DNA from 3 places in the Rhizobium oryzihabitans genome. Region 3 is predicted to be linked to each of the others. Evidence: predicted binding sites of a transcription regulator. Region 3 holds the regulator's gene; each other region holds the start of a gene.
What was found. Region 3 encodes PhoB, which activates phosphate uptake and scavenging genes when phosphate is short. Its sites were predicted from a motif close to TGTCATNNANCTGTCAT; they were not measured.

Region 1: G3A56_RS05100 (DapH/DapD/GlmU-related protein) is a predicted target of PhoB. The motif match lies at 1,815-1,831, and genes of this name have one in related genera.
Region 2: phnC (phosphonate ABC transporter ATP-binding protein) is a predicted target of PhoB. The motif match lies at 2,129-2,145, and genes of this name have one in related genera.

The regions. Positions count from the first base shown of each region.
Region 1 covers NZ_CP048632.1:942,765-947,226, reverse strand. Annotated here, with positions in the region: partial or broken gene ppx (exopolyphosphatase) at 1-515, shown strand, start outside; gene G3A56_RS05105 (GNAT family N-acetyltransferase) at 580-1,047, shown strand; gene G3A56_RS05100 (DapH/DapD/GlmU-related protein) at 1,145-1,777, opposite strand; gene G3A56_RS05095 (hypothetical protein) at 1,929-2,267, opposite strand; gene G3A56_RS05090 (YunG family protein) at 2,439-2,786, opposite strand; gene G3A56_RS05085 (esterase-like activity of phytase family protein) at 2,945-4,303, opposite strand; gene G3A56_RS05080 (adenylate/guanylate cyclase domain-containing protein) at 4,445-4,462, opposite strand, start outside.
Region 2 covers NZ_CP048632.1:2,029,635-2,034,096, forward strand. Annotated here, with positions in the region: gene phnK (phosphonate C-P lyase system protein PhnK) at 1-639, shown strand, start outside; gene phnL (phosphonate C-P lyase system protein PhnL) at 644-1,351, shown strand; gene G3A56_RS10630 (transferase hexapeptide repeat family protein) at 1,348-1,965, shown strand; gene phnC (phosphonate ABC transporter ATP-binding protein) at 2,204-3,064, shown strand; gene phnD (phosphonate ABC transporter substrate-binding protein) at 3,150-4,055, shown strand; gene phnE (phosphonate ABC transporter, permease protein PhnE) at 4,127-4,462, shown strand, end outside.
Region 3 covers NZ_CP048632.1:1,764,001-1,768,462, forward strand. Annotated here, with positions in the region: partial or broken gene G3A56_RS09345 (acetylornithine transaminase) at 1-941, opposite strand, end outside; gene G3A56_RS09350 (GcrA family cell cycle regulator) at 1,371-1,904, shown strand; gene phoB (phosphate regulon transcriptional regulator PhoB) at 2,206-2,889, opposite strand; gene phoU (phosphate signaling complex protein PhoU) at 2,921-3,646, opposite strand; gene pstB (phosphate ABC transporter ATP-binding protein PstB) at 3,744-4,462, opposite strand, start outside.

The DNA of each region.
Region 1 (4,462 bases), 820 kb from region 3:
AACTGGCGGACTGGAGCGGCCGCACCTTTCCGGTTTTCGGCATCGAAGAGACGGAAGAGGAAAGCCGTTACCGGCAGGCGGCCTGCCTTCTGGCCGATATCAGTTGGCGCGCCCATCCCGACTATCGCGGCCTGCAGGCATTGAACATCATCGCCCATTCCTCCTTCGTGGCGATCACCCATCCGGGCCGTGCCTATATCGCGCTTGCCAATTATTATCGTTTCGAAGGTCTGAACGACAACGGCACCACGCAGCCGCTTGCCGCCATGGCCGGCGACCGGCTGCTGGAGCTGGGGAAACTCCTCGGCGGCCTGCTGCGCGTCGTTTACCTCTTCTCAGCCTCGATGCCGGGTGTCGTCGACCACCTGAAATTCCGCAAATCCGGCAATCCGGATCTGGATCTGGAATTCGTGGTGCCACACGACTATTGCGATTTCGCGGGAGAACGACTGGATGGCCGCCTGCAACAGCTGGCGAGGCTGACGAGCAAGCGGTTGGCATTTGTGTTCGAATAAATGGTCGCGCGCATGACGTAGCATAGAATGCTGGTCAACATGGGAGCTGGCTTAAGGGGATCCGTTGACCGAGACACGATTTAGACTGGCGTTGCCGCACGAAGCGCTGATCGTGAAAGAGATCAGTGCTGCGGCCTATATTCCAGCATATCTACAAATCGTGGGTGCTGCGCCCAAACCCGCTTTTGAAGATTACCTGCCGCGCATTTCTGCGGAACAAGTGTGGTTTAGCGTAACCGATGGCGAAACGTCTGGATTGGTGGTTCTCGAAAGCCATCACCGATATCTCATGATTTACAGCATAGCCGTTAGTCCCATCTTTCAGGGAAGGGGCATCGGGAAATCACTTCTCCGTTTCGCAGAGCTACACGCTTTGGAATGTGGGATTGGCGAATTGCGCCTTTACACGAATATGCGGATGACGAAGAACATAGCGCTTTACAGCGATTGCGGCTTTGAGGAGTGCGGGCGTCGTCCGCATCCTTCAAGAGAAGGTGAAATCCTCATCGATATGAAAAAGTCGGTTGCATGATTTTGCAACTCTGTCTCACCGTGGCGAGGCTAACGGCCGGCTGGTATTTTTCTTCGAATAACAAACAGACGTTTTCGCCGTTGGGGCGCGAATTGTTTCAGGCCCAGCGCTCGCAAAAGGCTTCGATATCGCTCGACTGAAAATCGGCAAGCCGCGCCATGATTGTCTCGAATGGCCAGTCCCACCATGCGATGGCGGTCAGCTTTTCGGCGATGGTTCGAGAAAATCGCTCGCGAATGATCTTTGCGGGCACACCACCGACGATGGTATAGGGCGGCACGTCCCTGGTGACGACTGCGCCTGCTGCGAGCACGGCACCGTTTCCAACCATTACACCCGGCAACACGATGACCCCGTGACCAATCCAGACATCGTGACCGATGATGGCACGATCCGCCTTGCGCTGATTGAAGAAGGCGTCGTCGCGCACGGCATCCGCAGAGTAATATTCCGGGCAATAGCTGAAACGATGCATGGACGGTCGGTCCATCGGATGGTTCGGGGCGCCTATCCTGACCTCTGCGGCGATGGCGCAGAACTTTCCGATTGTCGCATCACCGACCATGCAACGGGGTCCAAGATAGGAGTAATTTCCGAGTTCCACATGGTGCAGGGAGGTGTCCGCCAGAATTTCGCAGCATTCGCCGACGCTCGAATCCCTTGTGCTTGCTGTCGGATGGATAAAGGTCTCTGCAAGCTTTGGGCGATTGATTTGTGCGGTCGGGTCCATTCCAGTCTCCGGATTTTGGCCTGCTTAACCGGGGATGATGAAGGGCATGTGACGTGGGATGGCTGAGGAACACCGGTCGGCCTGGGCGTTCGCTTTAAATGTAGATCATGCGCGCTAGGTGGAGCAAAATCTTGCCTTCATGCATGGTATGTCAATTGCCCGAACTCGCGTCTTTTTTCGTCCAGTAGTGATCGGATATGTTTTGAGCATTCCGGATGATATGCCCCGCAATTTCGGGGTCTCCGCCCTTGAATGTTTGCGGGTCGGCGCCACACAAGAGCAGGAAAAGCTGCTGGTGAGCGACAGCGGCGAAATAGTCATGCGGCGGGGGCTGCATTTCTGAGCCAACGGCCCGGAATTCCACGGCGGCCTGTTTGCTGGCGCGCTCAAGCGCTGCGTGAATGGTGGACATCATTGCCGCTTCCGTCCGTTCCAATATGTCCTGAACTTGCCGCTCAGCCGGTGTCGGAACCGGGCAACTCTCATTCATCGAACGTCTCTCCTGTCGGTGCGCTTCGTTTCGCTGACCGACACTATCGCAAGGATTGTGTCCGCTTTGCGGGAGAGATCTAAATCTGGTTGCTGAAATTGAGAATGATAGCTGCCGTCATGCCGGACTGGGGACAAGACGGCAATCGGCCGATACTTATGTGCAAGCAGGTCAGCCGTGCCCAAGCGCCTTGCGGATGCAGGCGCTGAGATAGGCATATTGCAGCGGCGTGGTCGTCGCCATGGCTTCCGTCCGGCTGGCGAGCGCGTCCTGATAGCCGACTGGAATATCGAACTGGCTGAAGGTGAAATCCCAGCGGGTGCCTTCGACGATATTGTAAAAGTGGTCCCCACCGCTGACGGCGGTTTTGGCCAGTTCACCGCCGAAAATATCCTGAACCACCAGCGCGGTCACGCTGCCTTGCCCCCTGGCCGGGTTCTCGCGTGACCACAGGCTGCTGGTCTCGCCCGACCAGCTCTTCCTCAAGGCGTAATAAAGTCGTTCGGCATGGTCCTGCATGTGGTGTCTTCCCTGTTTCGGAACCGGGTTCCGGGTCAGGCATGGTCAGTGGAGAAACGGAGCGCCGCGCATCCCTATGAAGGCTGCAGGAACGCTCCGACTGTTGAATTCACGCCGATGCGTGGGCGGTGCCGGAATGAATTCCGGCACCGTTTTCCTTACTTGGCGTCAAGCAGGTCCTTGACTTCGAGGAGGACGAACTCGTTGTCATCGGCCTTGTCCAGCGCACGGCCGGCGGAGAAGGGCAGGTTGTTGTCGTTGCCGACGATGATATGCGTGGCGTCAACGCGATCGACATTCTCGATGGTGACGAAAGGCATGTCGTAGACACCGTTGCTGCCGCCCTGACGCTTCTTGTTATCAGGGTCGGAGATTTTCAGCAGATCGATATAGCCGATCTTGCGCGCGGCCTTGCCGACATTCGCGTCGTTGAATTCGATCTTGTAGATGCGCTTGACCTTGGAGGGCACGGCAAAGCAGTTTGCTTCCGGCTTCTTCGGGTCGGCGCAGGCCTTGTCGGCGGTGCCGGCGCCATTGTCACGCTCGATGACCAGCGCCGTGCTGTCGTCCAGCATGTTGAAGTCGCCGATGGCTTCGCCGCCTTGGGCCAGCGGATAAAGCCAGGTGCGGCCGGTCCATTGCTTATTGGCGGTGTCGAGTTCGATGATGCGCAGCGCGGTCGAACCGTCTTCGGTCTTCTCCACCTGGCCGTCGGCGGTGTAAAGCGGGCCTTCGAGAAGGCCATAAAGCTTGGAGCCATCCTTGGAGAGCGCCATGCCTTCATAACCGCCTGAACGCTTCAGGTTGAAAGCGGGCATTTTCTGCGTCGGGTTACCGGGCAGTGCCAGGGTCGGATGATCCGGGGACTTCACCTCGATATCGCCGGCCTTGGTGGCGATGACGTCGGTCAGCTTGCCGTCGCGGGTGAATTTCAGGATGTAAGGCCCGAATTCCTCGCCAACCCAGAAACCATCGGCAACCGGCTGAATGGATTCAACGTCGAAATCGGCGCCCGTCAGGTAACGCTTGCTCGAGCCTTCCAGAACGATGGGGAAGGGTGCTTTCATGTCCGGGTCGGAAAGGAATACGGTTTCAAGCGCATTGACCTTGCCGGCGTCCCAGTCGAATTTCAGATGGTGAAGCATCAGCATGGCGTCGCTGGAGTTGAGCTTGGAACCGAAGCCATTGTCGGAAAGGCTCCAGAAGCTGCCGTCCGGCATGGCCTTGATGCCGGAGAAGCCCTGCATCGGCTGGCCGTTGAAGGGCATGGAAAGGCCGGTCAGGCGCACGCCGTCCTTGCCGGGCACGGTGCCGAGGCCTTCGGCGCGCTTGCGGTCGGCGGTGGTGAACTTTGCGGAAGTCTTGAGATACTCCGGCGCATCGGCAGGTGCCGCGATGATGGTGTTGGCCGGCAGAATGGCGTGGGAGACCAGCTTTGCCGGAAACTCCTTCTCAGCCGCATGCGATGCGGAAGCGAGCGCGAGAAACGCGCAGGAGGCGAAAAGAATGTGCTTCATGATGGAGACCCCTCGATACCTGTTGAAGACAGGATTGAGGCGATAGGGTCGGCACATGACAGGCTGGTGATTATCGTTTGAAGCTTTGATGAATTTTGATGACGGGCGTCTTAAAAAACAGGATCGCGCCGCCTCTTTCGCTTACGCGGCAGGGGCCTG
Region 2 (4,462 bases), 270 kb from region 3:
ACGCTTCTCAACTGCATTTCCACCCGGCTCGTGCCGACGGCCGGCAGCGTGGAATATCGCATGCGCGACGGCTCGGTGCGCGATCTCTATCATATGGGCGAGGCCGAACGGCGTTTCCTGATGCGGACCGACTGGGGTTTCGTGCACCAGAACCCGGCGGATGGCCTGCGCATGGCGGTTTCGGCCGGCGCCAATGTCGGCGAGCGGCTTATGGCCGTTGGTAACCGGCATTACGGCAACATCCGGCAATCCGCCAGCGAATGGCTGGAGCGGGTGGAAATCGGCACCGACCGTATCGATGACCAGCCGCGCGCCTTTTCAGGCGGCATGCGCCAGCGTCTGCAGATCGCCCGTAACCTGGTAACCTCACCGCGCCTTGTCTTCATGGACGAACCGACCGGCGGCCTTGATGTCTCCGTGCAGGCACGTCTGCTCGATCTCGTGCGCGGCCTCGTCAACGATCTCGGCCTTGCCGTCATCGTCGTTACCCATGATCTCGCGGTAGCACGGCTGCTTTCCCATCGCATGATGGTGATGAAGGGCGGCGACGTCATCGAACACGGTCTGACGGACCGCGTGCTGGACGATCCGCGCGAGCCCTATACGCAATTGCTTGTTTCCTCCATCTTGCAGGTTTGACGCCATGCCGACGCCTCTTATCGTTTCGGAAGTCTTCAAAAGCTTCACCATGCATCTTCGCGACGGCATCGAACTGCCTGTTGTCCGCGATGTCAGTTTTTCCGTTTCCGGTGGCGAATGTGTCGTGCTTGGCGGCCCGTCCGGCATCGGCAAAAGCTCGATCCTGAAAATGCTCTATGGCAACTATGCCATCGACAGTGGACAGATTCTCATCCGCCACGAGGACCAGGTCATCGACATCGGCAACGCCTCGCCGCGCACGATCCTTGAAATCCGGCACCGCACCATTGGCTATGTCAGTCAGTTCCTGCGCACCGTGCCGCGTGTTCCGGCCATCGATGTCGTCGCCGAGCCGCTTTTCGCCCGCAAGGTTGCCGCGGAAGAGGCTCGCGAGCAGGCAGCCATGCTGCTTTCGAAACTCAACCTGCCACGGGAATTGTGGTCGCTTCCGCCGGCAACATTTTCGGGCGGGGAGCAGCAGCGTGTCAACATCGCGCGCGGCTTCATCACCGATCATGCTATCCTGCTCCTCGACGAACCGACCGCCTCGCTGGACGCTGTCAACCGCCGCGTGGTCGTTGACATGATCCTCGAGAAAAAGGCGAAGGGCACGGCGTTGCTCGGCATTTTCCATGATGAGGAAGTGCGCGAAGCCGTGGCCGACCGCATTCTGGACGTCTCGCAATTTTCACCGCGCAAGGTGGCGGCATGAGCGTCAAGGTCGGTCTCGAACCCGTCATTCATGAAAGCGCCCGCGTCACCAATTCATCGATCGGCCGCTACACCGAAATTTCGGAACGCTGCCGCATCGAGGAAGTCGAGATGGGCGACTATTCCTACGTCATGCAGGATGGCGCGATCTGGTGCGCGAGCATCGGCAAATTCGTCAATATTGCTGCCTCCGTCCGTATCAACGCCACCAATCATCCGATGTCGCGGGCAACGCTGCATCATTTCACCTATCGCGCCCGCAGCTACTGGGACGATGCGGAGGATGAAACGGACTTTTTCGCCGCCCGGCGCGCCAAGCGCGTGGTGATCGGAAACGATGTGTGGATCGGCCATGGCTCGACCATCCTGCCCGGCGTCACCGTCGGAAACGGTGCGGTGATCGGGGCCGGTGCGGTCGTCTCGAAAGATGTGGCGCCCTATACCATCGTCGGCGGCGTACCCGCCCGGCTGATCCGGGAACGTTTCCCGGCGGAACTCGGAAGCCGGATGGACGCTCTGAAATGGTGGGACTGGGATCACGCAACGCTACGCATCGCATTGGACGATTTCCGGAACCTCGCCGCCGAAGATTTCGTGACAAAATACGCCGGCTAAACTCCACCTGAATTGCGGATCCCGGCATCATATCCCGGGATCCGCGCCACTGGAATGGTAAGGAAAAAAGCTGTCGGGCCGGGGTTTCAACTCCTTGTAATGCCAGACAGAAGGTTTGTCGGCGAATACACGGACGCGCAATCGGCGAATTCTGTAATATTTTATTCATGAAACTGACATCCACACTTCACGGACCGCTGTTAGGTCGAACCCCGTAACAAGAAGATTGGACGGGGAAATGAGCTTTCACCTGAAGCAAGTCACGCGCCGTTTCGGCAACCACACTGCGGTTGATTCCGTGAATGTCGAGATACCGCAGGGCCAGATGGTTGGCGTGATCGGGCGTTCGGGCGCTGGAAAATCGACGCTGCTGCGCATGATCAACCGCCTCGTCGACCCTTCCTCGGGTTCCATCCATTTCAACGATACGGAAGTCTCGGCGCTGAAGGGTGCGGCGCTGCGCAACTGGCAGCGTGACTGCGCCATGATCTTCCAGCAGTTCAATCTGGTGCCGCGCCTCGACGTGCTCACCAATGTCATGCTCGGTCGCCTCAATCACCGTTCGACGGTGCTCAGCCTCTTTAACATCTTCACGGATGAAGAGCGTCTGATGGCGATCGCCGCTCTCGAGCGGCTCGGCATCGAACATGTGGCCATGCAGGCGGCGGGTACGCTTTCCGGCGGCCAACAGCAGCGCGTCGCCATCGCCCGGGCGCTGATGCAGTCGCCGAAGATGGTTCTGGCCGACGAGCCGATCGCCTCGCTCGACCCACTGAACGCCAAGATCGTGATGGACGCGCTGCGCGACATCAACGAACGTGAAGGCATCACCGTCATGACCAACCTGCACACGCTGGATACGGCGCGCAATTATTGCGAACGCATCATCGGCATGTCGCAGGGCCGCGTCGTCTTCGACGGAACGCCCGCCGAACTGACGGCGGCGGCGGTCACGGAAATCTACGGCACGGATTCGCACGGCGCCGGCATCGACGAGACGATGACCTCAACCAGCATCAATATTCCCGGCGCGCAGCTTGCTTCGCGGCCGGTTCAGCAATCTGCCGGTCCCGAACCGCTGGCTCTCGCCGGGCTCTGAGGAACCGCTCAGCATCGTTTGTGCCCGCGTCAAGGGCCGATACTTCACAACAAACTCCGGCTCGCCGGGAAACAGGAGAAAGTCCATGTTGAAGAAAATCCTTCTTTCGGCAGTCGCCCTTGGCGTTCTGGCCGGTTCCGCCATGGCTCAGGACGTCAAGGTCCTGCGTATCGGTCTCGACGGTTCCGAAAACGAAGCCGATCAGATCCGCAACACGAAGTGCGTTGCCGATGGCCTGAAGGCCGCGACCGGCGTTTCCGAAGTTCAGGTTTTCCCGTCGCCGGATTATAACGGCGTTATCCAGGGCCTGCTCGGCGGCACCATCGACATCGCCTCCATGGGCGCTTCCTCCTACGCCAAGATCGCTCTTGCCGATCCGAAGGCTGTCGATCCGATCCTGACCACGGCTGGCTCTGACGGTTCGACCGGTTATTACACCATCATGGTCGCCCGCAAGGACAGCGGCATCAAGACGCTGGCCGACGCCAAGGGCAAGAAGATCGGCTTCGCCGATCCTGACTCCACCTCCGGCTTCCTCGTCCCGAACGTTGCTATCCCGAAGGAAACCGGCGTTCCGGTCAAGGAATACTTCGCCGAAACCGGTTTCGGCGGCGGTCATGAGAACCTCGTTCTCGCCGTTCTCGACAAGAAGTTCGACGTTGGCACGACCTTCGGTTCGGGCGTCGGCAAGTGGGAAGAAGGCTACACGGCCGGCAACCTCTACCAGATGGTCAAGAAGGGCAATCTCGACATGGACGATATCGTCGAAGTCTGGAAGTCCCCGCTGATCCCGAACGGTCCGCTCATGGTCGCAAACAAGATCGGCGACAGCATGAAGCAGAAGGTCGAGACCTTCTTCATGGAACTGCCGAAGAAGGACCTCGCTTGCTTCCAGGGCTTCAGCCAGGGCAAGAACACCGGCTACGTCAAGGTTGATCCGTCCTTCTACCAGACGATCATCGACGCCCGTAAGTCCGTTATCGGCGGCTGATCCTGACATCATGTTCCGGAAGCGGCGGTGCCTTGCGGCATCGCCGCTTTTGCCAATAAAGGAAGAGCGGCATGGCGACCACACTGCAACCTGGTACCCTCACGCCCGAGGGATTAAGCGCATCGTCCCGAACGGTCATGCGTCACTATCAACAGCAGCTTGCGACACGGCGGATCTATACCGTCATCTCGCTCGTGGTCTTTCTGATCATTCTCGCAGCGTCGCTGAATTTCGCCAACGAGGCGAATTCGGGCAAGTTCTTCGAGCGGCTGCCGTATTTCTTCGACTTCCTGAAGACATTCGTGCCGGATAGTCCGCTGGAAATCTTCCGGGCGATGTTCGACCTGCCGTCTCCCTACGACAACGGGTCGATGAAATACAACTATGTCGCGGATCGCGTTTACGTC
Region 3 (4,462 bases):
GGCGAGGCCCTGGCGGAAAACCAACGCGACATCACGGACCTTTTCGAGAAAACCGTCGGCGAGAACAACATCGAGCACGGCATTGCCGACCGCCATGGCCAGCGGATTGCCGCCATAGGTGGTGCCGTGTACGCCCGCCGTCATGCCGGAAGCGGCATCCGCCGTTGCAAGGCATGCGCCAAGCGGGAAACCGCCGCCAATACCCTTGGCGACTGCCATGATATCGGGCGCAACACCGGTCTGCTCATAGGCAAAGAGCTTGCCCGTGCGGCCGACGCCCGTCTGGACCTCATCGAAAATCAGGAGCAGGCCGTGCTCGTCGCACAGGCTACGCAGGAGTTGCAGGAATTCCTTGCTGGGCGCGCGGATACCGCCCTCGCCCTGGATCGGCTCGATCAGAAGTGCGGCCGTCTCGGCCGTGATGGCTGCCTTCAGGGCATCGACATCGCCGAACGGCACCTGATCGAAACCTTCGACCTTGGGACCGAAACCTTCGAGATATTTCTGCTGGCCGCCGGCGGCGATCGTCGCAAGCGTACGGCCATGGAAGGCGCCTTCGAAGGTGACGATACGGAACTTTTCCGGATGGCCTTTCGAATAGTGATAACGGCGCGCGGTCTTGATTGCACATTCCAGTGCTTCCGCGCCGGAATTGGTGAAGAACACCTTGTCTGCGAAAGTCGCTTCCGTCAGGCGCCTGGCGAGTTTTTCCTGTCCCGGCACTTCGTAGAGGTTCGAGACGTGCCAGACCTTCTCGGCCTGCGTCTTGATCGCATCCACAAGGTGCGGATGGGCATGGCCCAGCGAGTTGACGGCGACACCGGCCGCAAAATCGAGATATCGTTCGCCGCTTTCCGTGAACAGCCAGACGCCCTCACCGCGCTCAAAGCGCAGGGGGCTCTGGAAAACGTATCAAACAATGGCGCGGCGGCTTCGGCCATGGCTGTATCACTCCTTGCGCAGATGCGCTGTCAACGGTTGTCAATAGGCTTCAAGGGTTATCCCTCGCCTGAAAATCAAAAATGCCGCCTCGCGGCGGCAGGGGCACTATTGTCACTTCGTTTGCCGATGTCAACAAAAGTCCGCGTTTCCCGGGCTTCTCAAGCCCTAGTAGGTGGCGGCCGGTGAGCCCCAAGGTGTTGCCTTTCAGACTCAACTCGCCAGCAAGTTGGGGAAAACCGGAAAATCGATTCCAGATGATTCCCCGACTCTTGCCACGGACTCTGCGTGGCACTAGGTTAATCGCTAATTACTAGACTGCATTGCGGCGGAACTAGTCACCAAAAATCCGGCGGAAACCACGCTTGCGGCACGCCCGCGAGACGGAGAGGGATTCTGCCGAAAATACACGCGACAAGCGGAGAAGCGGCATGAACTGGACAGACGAGCGAGTCGAAAAACTCAAGAAATTGTGGTCCGAAGGGCTTAGCGCCAGCCAGATAGCAGCGCAGCTGGGCGGTGTCAGCCGCAATGCCGTAATCGGCAAGGTCCATCGTCTCAACCTGCCGGGGCGCGTCAAGGCTGGCGGTCCGGTCACTTCGGCACGTTCCGCGCCCAAGCGCACCGCTGCACCTGCTCCGCGCACGACGACTTTCGCAGGCCGCGCCAACGCAGCCCCGGCGCGGGTTCTCACCCGTTCGAACGCGGCAACGGCGCTGCACGAGGAGATCGACATCGAGACCGCACAGGTTCTCGATTACGTTCCTTCCAAAAACGTTGTCACGCCGATTTCCCGTCGCCTGACGCTGACGGAACTGACCGAGCGCACCTGCAAGTGGCCGGTTGGCGATCCGCTGAAGGACGACTTCCATTTCTGCGGTTGTGAAGCGCTGGAATCTTCGCCCTATTGCAAGTTCCATGCGAAACTCGCCTACCAGCCGGTGAGCGAGCGCCGCAAGGCTTGAGTGTTGCGGCACGCATTTCAACACTCAAAATTACGGGCCTTCGGGCCCGTTTTTTTTATGACGAAAAACAGGCCGGCTCCGCGGTCAGCTTGATGACAGCGCGCCGAACCCTTGCCACTCCCTCGCGATTGGGCGTCACCCTTCGATCCTGGTTTCAACTGGCTGCCGATCCTCCGTGAAAACGGAGAATGGCATTGAGTTTTGTGGATGTTGATATAGAAAAAGCCCGAAACCGTTTCCGATTTCGGGCCTGCTTTTTTGCGGCACCATGTTGCCAGCGAAACTATCGGCTCCGCTTCGCTCAGGCTTCCATCGAATATCCGGCGCCACGCACAGTGCGGATAACATCCTGCATGTGCGAAAAATTCAGAGCCTTGCGCAGACGGCCGACATGCACATCGACAGTGCGCTCATCGACATAGATATCGTGACCCCAGACGCCATCCAGCAATTGCGAGCGGGAAAACACCCGGCCCGGCGATGTCATCAGGAACTCCAGCAAGCGGAATTCCGTCGGGCCGAGGCGAACTTCGCGGCTTTTGCGGTGAACGCGATGGGTTTCGCGATCGAGTTCGATATCGCCGCATTTCAGCACCGATGACAGAACCTCGGGCCGGGCCCGGCGCAGCATGGCCTTGACGCGGGCCATGAGTTCCGGCGTCGAAAACGGCTTGACGACATAATCATCGGCACCGGTGGCAAGACCGCGAACCCGCTCGCTTTCCTCTCCGCGCGCCGTCAGCATGATGATGGGCAGGCGTTCGGTTTCCGGCCGCATTCTCAATCGCCTGCAGAGTTCGATACCGGACACGCCGGGCAGCATCCAATCCAGGATGAGAAGATCCGGAATACGCTCCTGCAGCCTGATTTCCGCCTCGTCGCCACGGGGTATCGTGTCGACGTCGTATCCCTCAGCCTCGAGATTGTAACGAAGCAGGACGCTCAGCGCTTCCTCGTCTTCCACAACTGCAATCTTGGGCACCATATATTGAACTCCGCAAGCTTCTGCTTGTCTGTTACTCGGTCACCGAACCGAGGGTGTTGGAACTGTCGTCCTTCGGACGCTCGCCCTCCGGCTGGCTGCCGGTGGTCATGTAATAGATCGTCTCGGCAATATTCGTGGCATGGTCGCCGATGCGCTCGATGTTCTTGGCGCAGAACAGAAGATGCGTGCAGGTGGTGATGTTGCGCGGATCTTCCATCATGTAGGTCAGAAGCTCCCGGAAGAGCGACGTGTACATGGCGTCGATTTCCTCGTCGCGCTCGCGAATGGCATTGGCCTTCTCGGCGGAACGGGTGGAATAGACGTCGAGGACTTCCTTGAGCTGCACCAGCGCCAGCTCCGACAGATGTTCGATGCCGCGCGCGAGCTTGCGCGGCACGCCGGTTCCGGCAACCGCAATGACGCGCTTTGCGGTGTTCTTGCCCAGATCGCCGACGCGCTCGAGATCGGCGGCGATGCGCAGGGTGCCGATGATCTCGCGAAGGTCGGCCGCCACAGGCTGGCGTCTGGCGATGGTGACGATGGCCTTGTCGCCGATTTCGCGTTCGGCATGGTCGAGAATTGTATCGTCGGAAATGACCTTCTGCGCGAGTGCGGCATCGGAATTGACGAGCGCACGCACGGCGTCGCCGCACATCTGCTCGGCAAGACCGCCCATTTCGGCGATGCGGCGCGTCAGAAACTTCAATTCGTCGTCATAGGCGGACAGGATATGCGAATGGGTCGTTGTCTGTGTCACGGTCTAGTCCTCCGGCTTGGCCTGCATGCGCGTACCCGGAAGCGGGCACGGCAGAGGCACCAGTCTTGTTCGGTTTCGAGAAAGCGCCGGCCGGGGATCAGCCGAAGCGGCCCATGATGTAATCCTGCGTGCGCTGGTCATCCGGATTGGTGAACATCTTGTCCGTTTCATTTTCTTCGACAAGATGACCAAGATGGAACATGGCCGTACGCTGCGAAACACGCGCCGCCTGCTGCATGGAGTGCGTGACGATGACGATCGTGTAGTTGGTGCGCAGTTCGTGGATCAGTTCCTCGACCTTTGCGGTCGCGATCGGATCGAGCGCCGAGCAGGGTTCGTCCATCAGGATGACTTCCGGGCTGACGGCAACCGCGCGCGCGATGCACAGACGCTGCTGCTGGCCACCGGAGAGACCCGTGCCGGACTCCAGCAGGCGATCCTTCACCTCGTTCCAGAGACCCGCCTTCTGCAGGCTCTGCTCGACGATCTGGTCCATATCCGCCTTGTTGCGGGCGAGACCATGGATGCGCGGGCCGTAGGCGATGTTTTCATAGATGGTCTTGGGAAACGGGTTAGGCTTCTGGAACACCATGCCGACGCGGGCGCGCAATTCGACGACGTCGATCGCCTGATCGTAGATATCGTCCGTGTCGAGCGTGATCTTGCCGGTGACCCGGCAACCGTCGATCGTGTCGTTCATGCGGTTCAAGGTGCGCAGGAAAGTGGATTTACCGCAACCGGACGGGCCGATAAGCGCAGTCACCGTGTTTTCACGGACGTTGAGGTTCACGTCGTAAAGCGCGCGCTTTTCGCCGT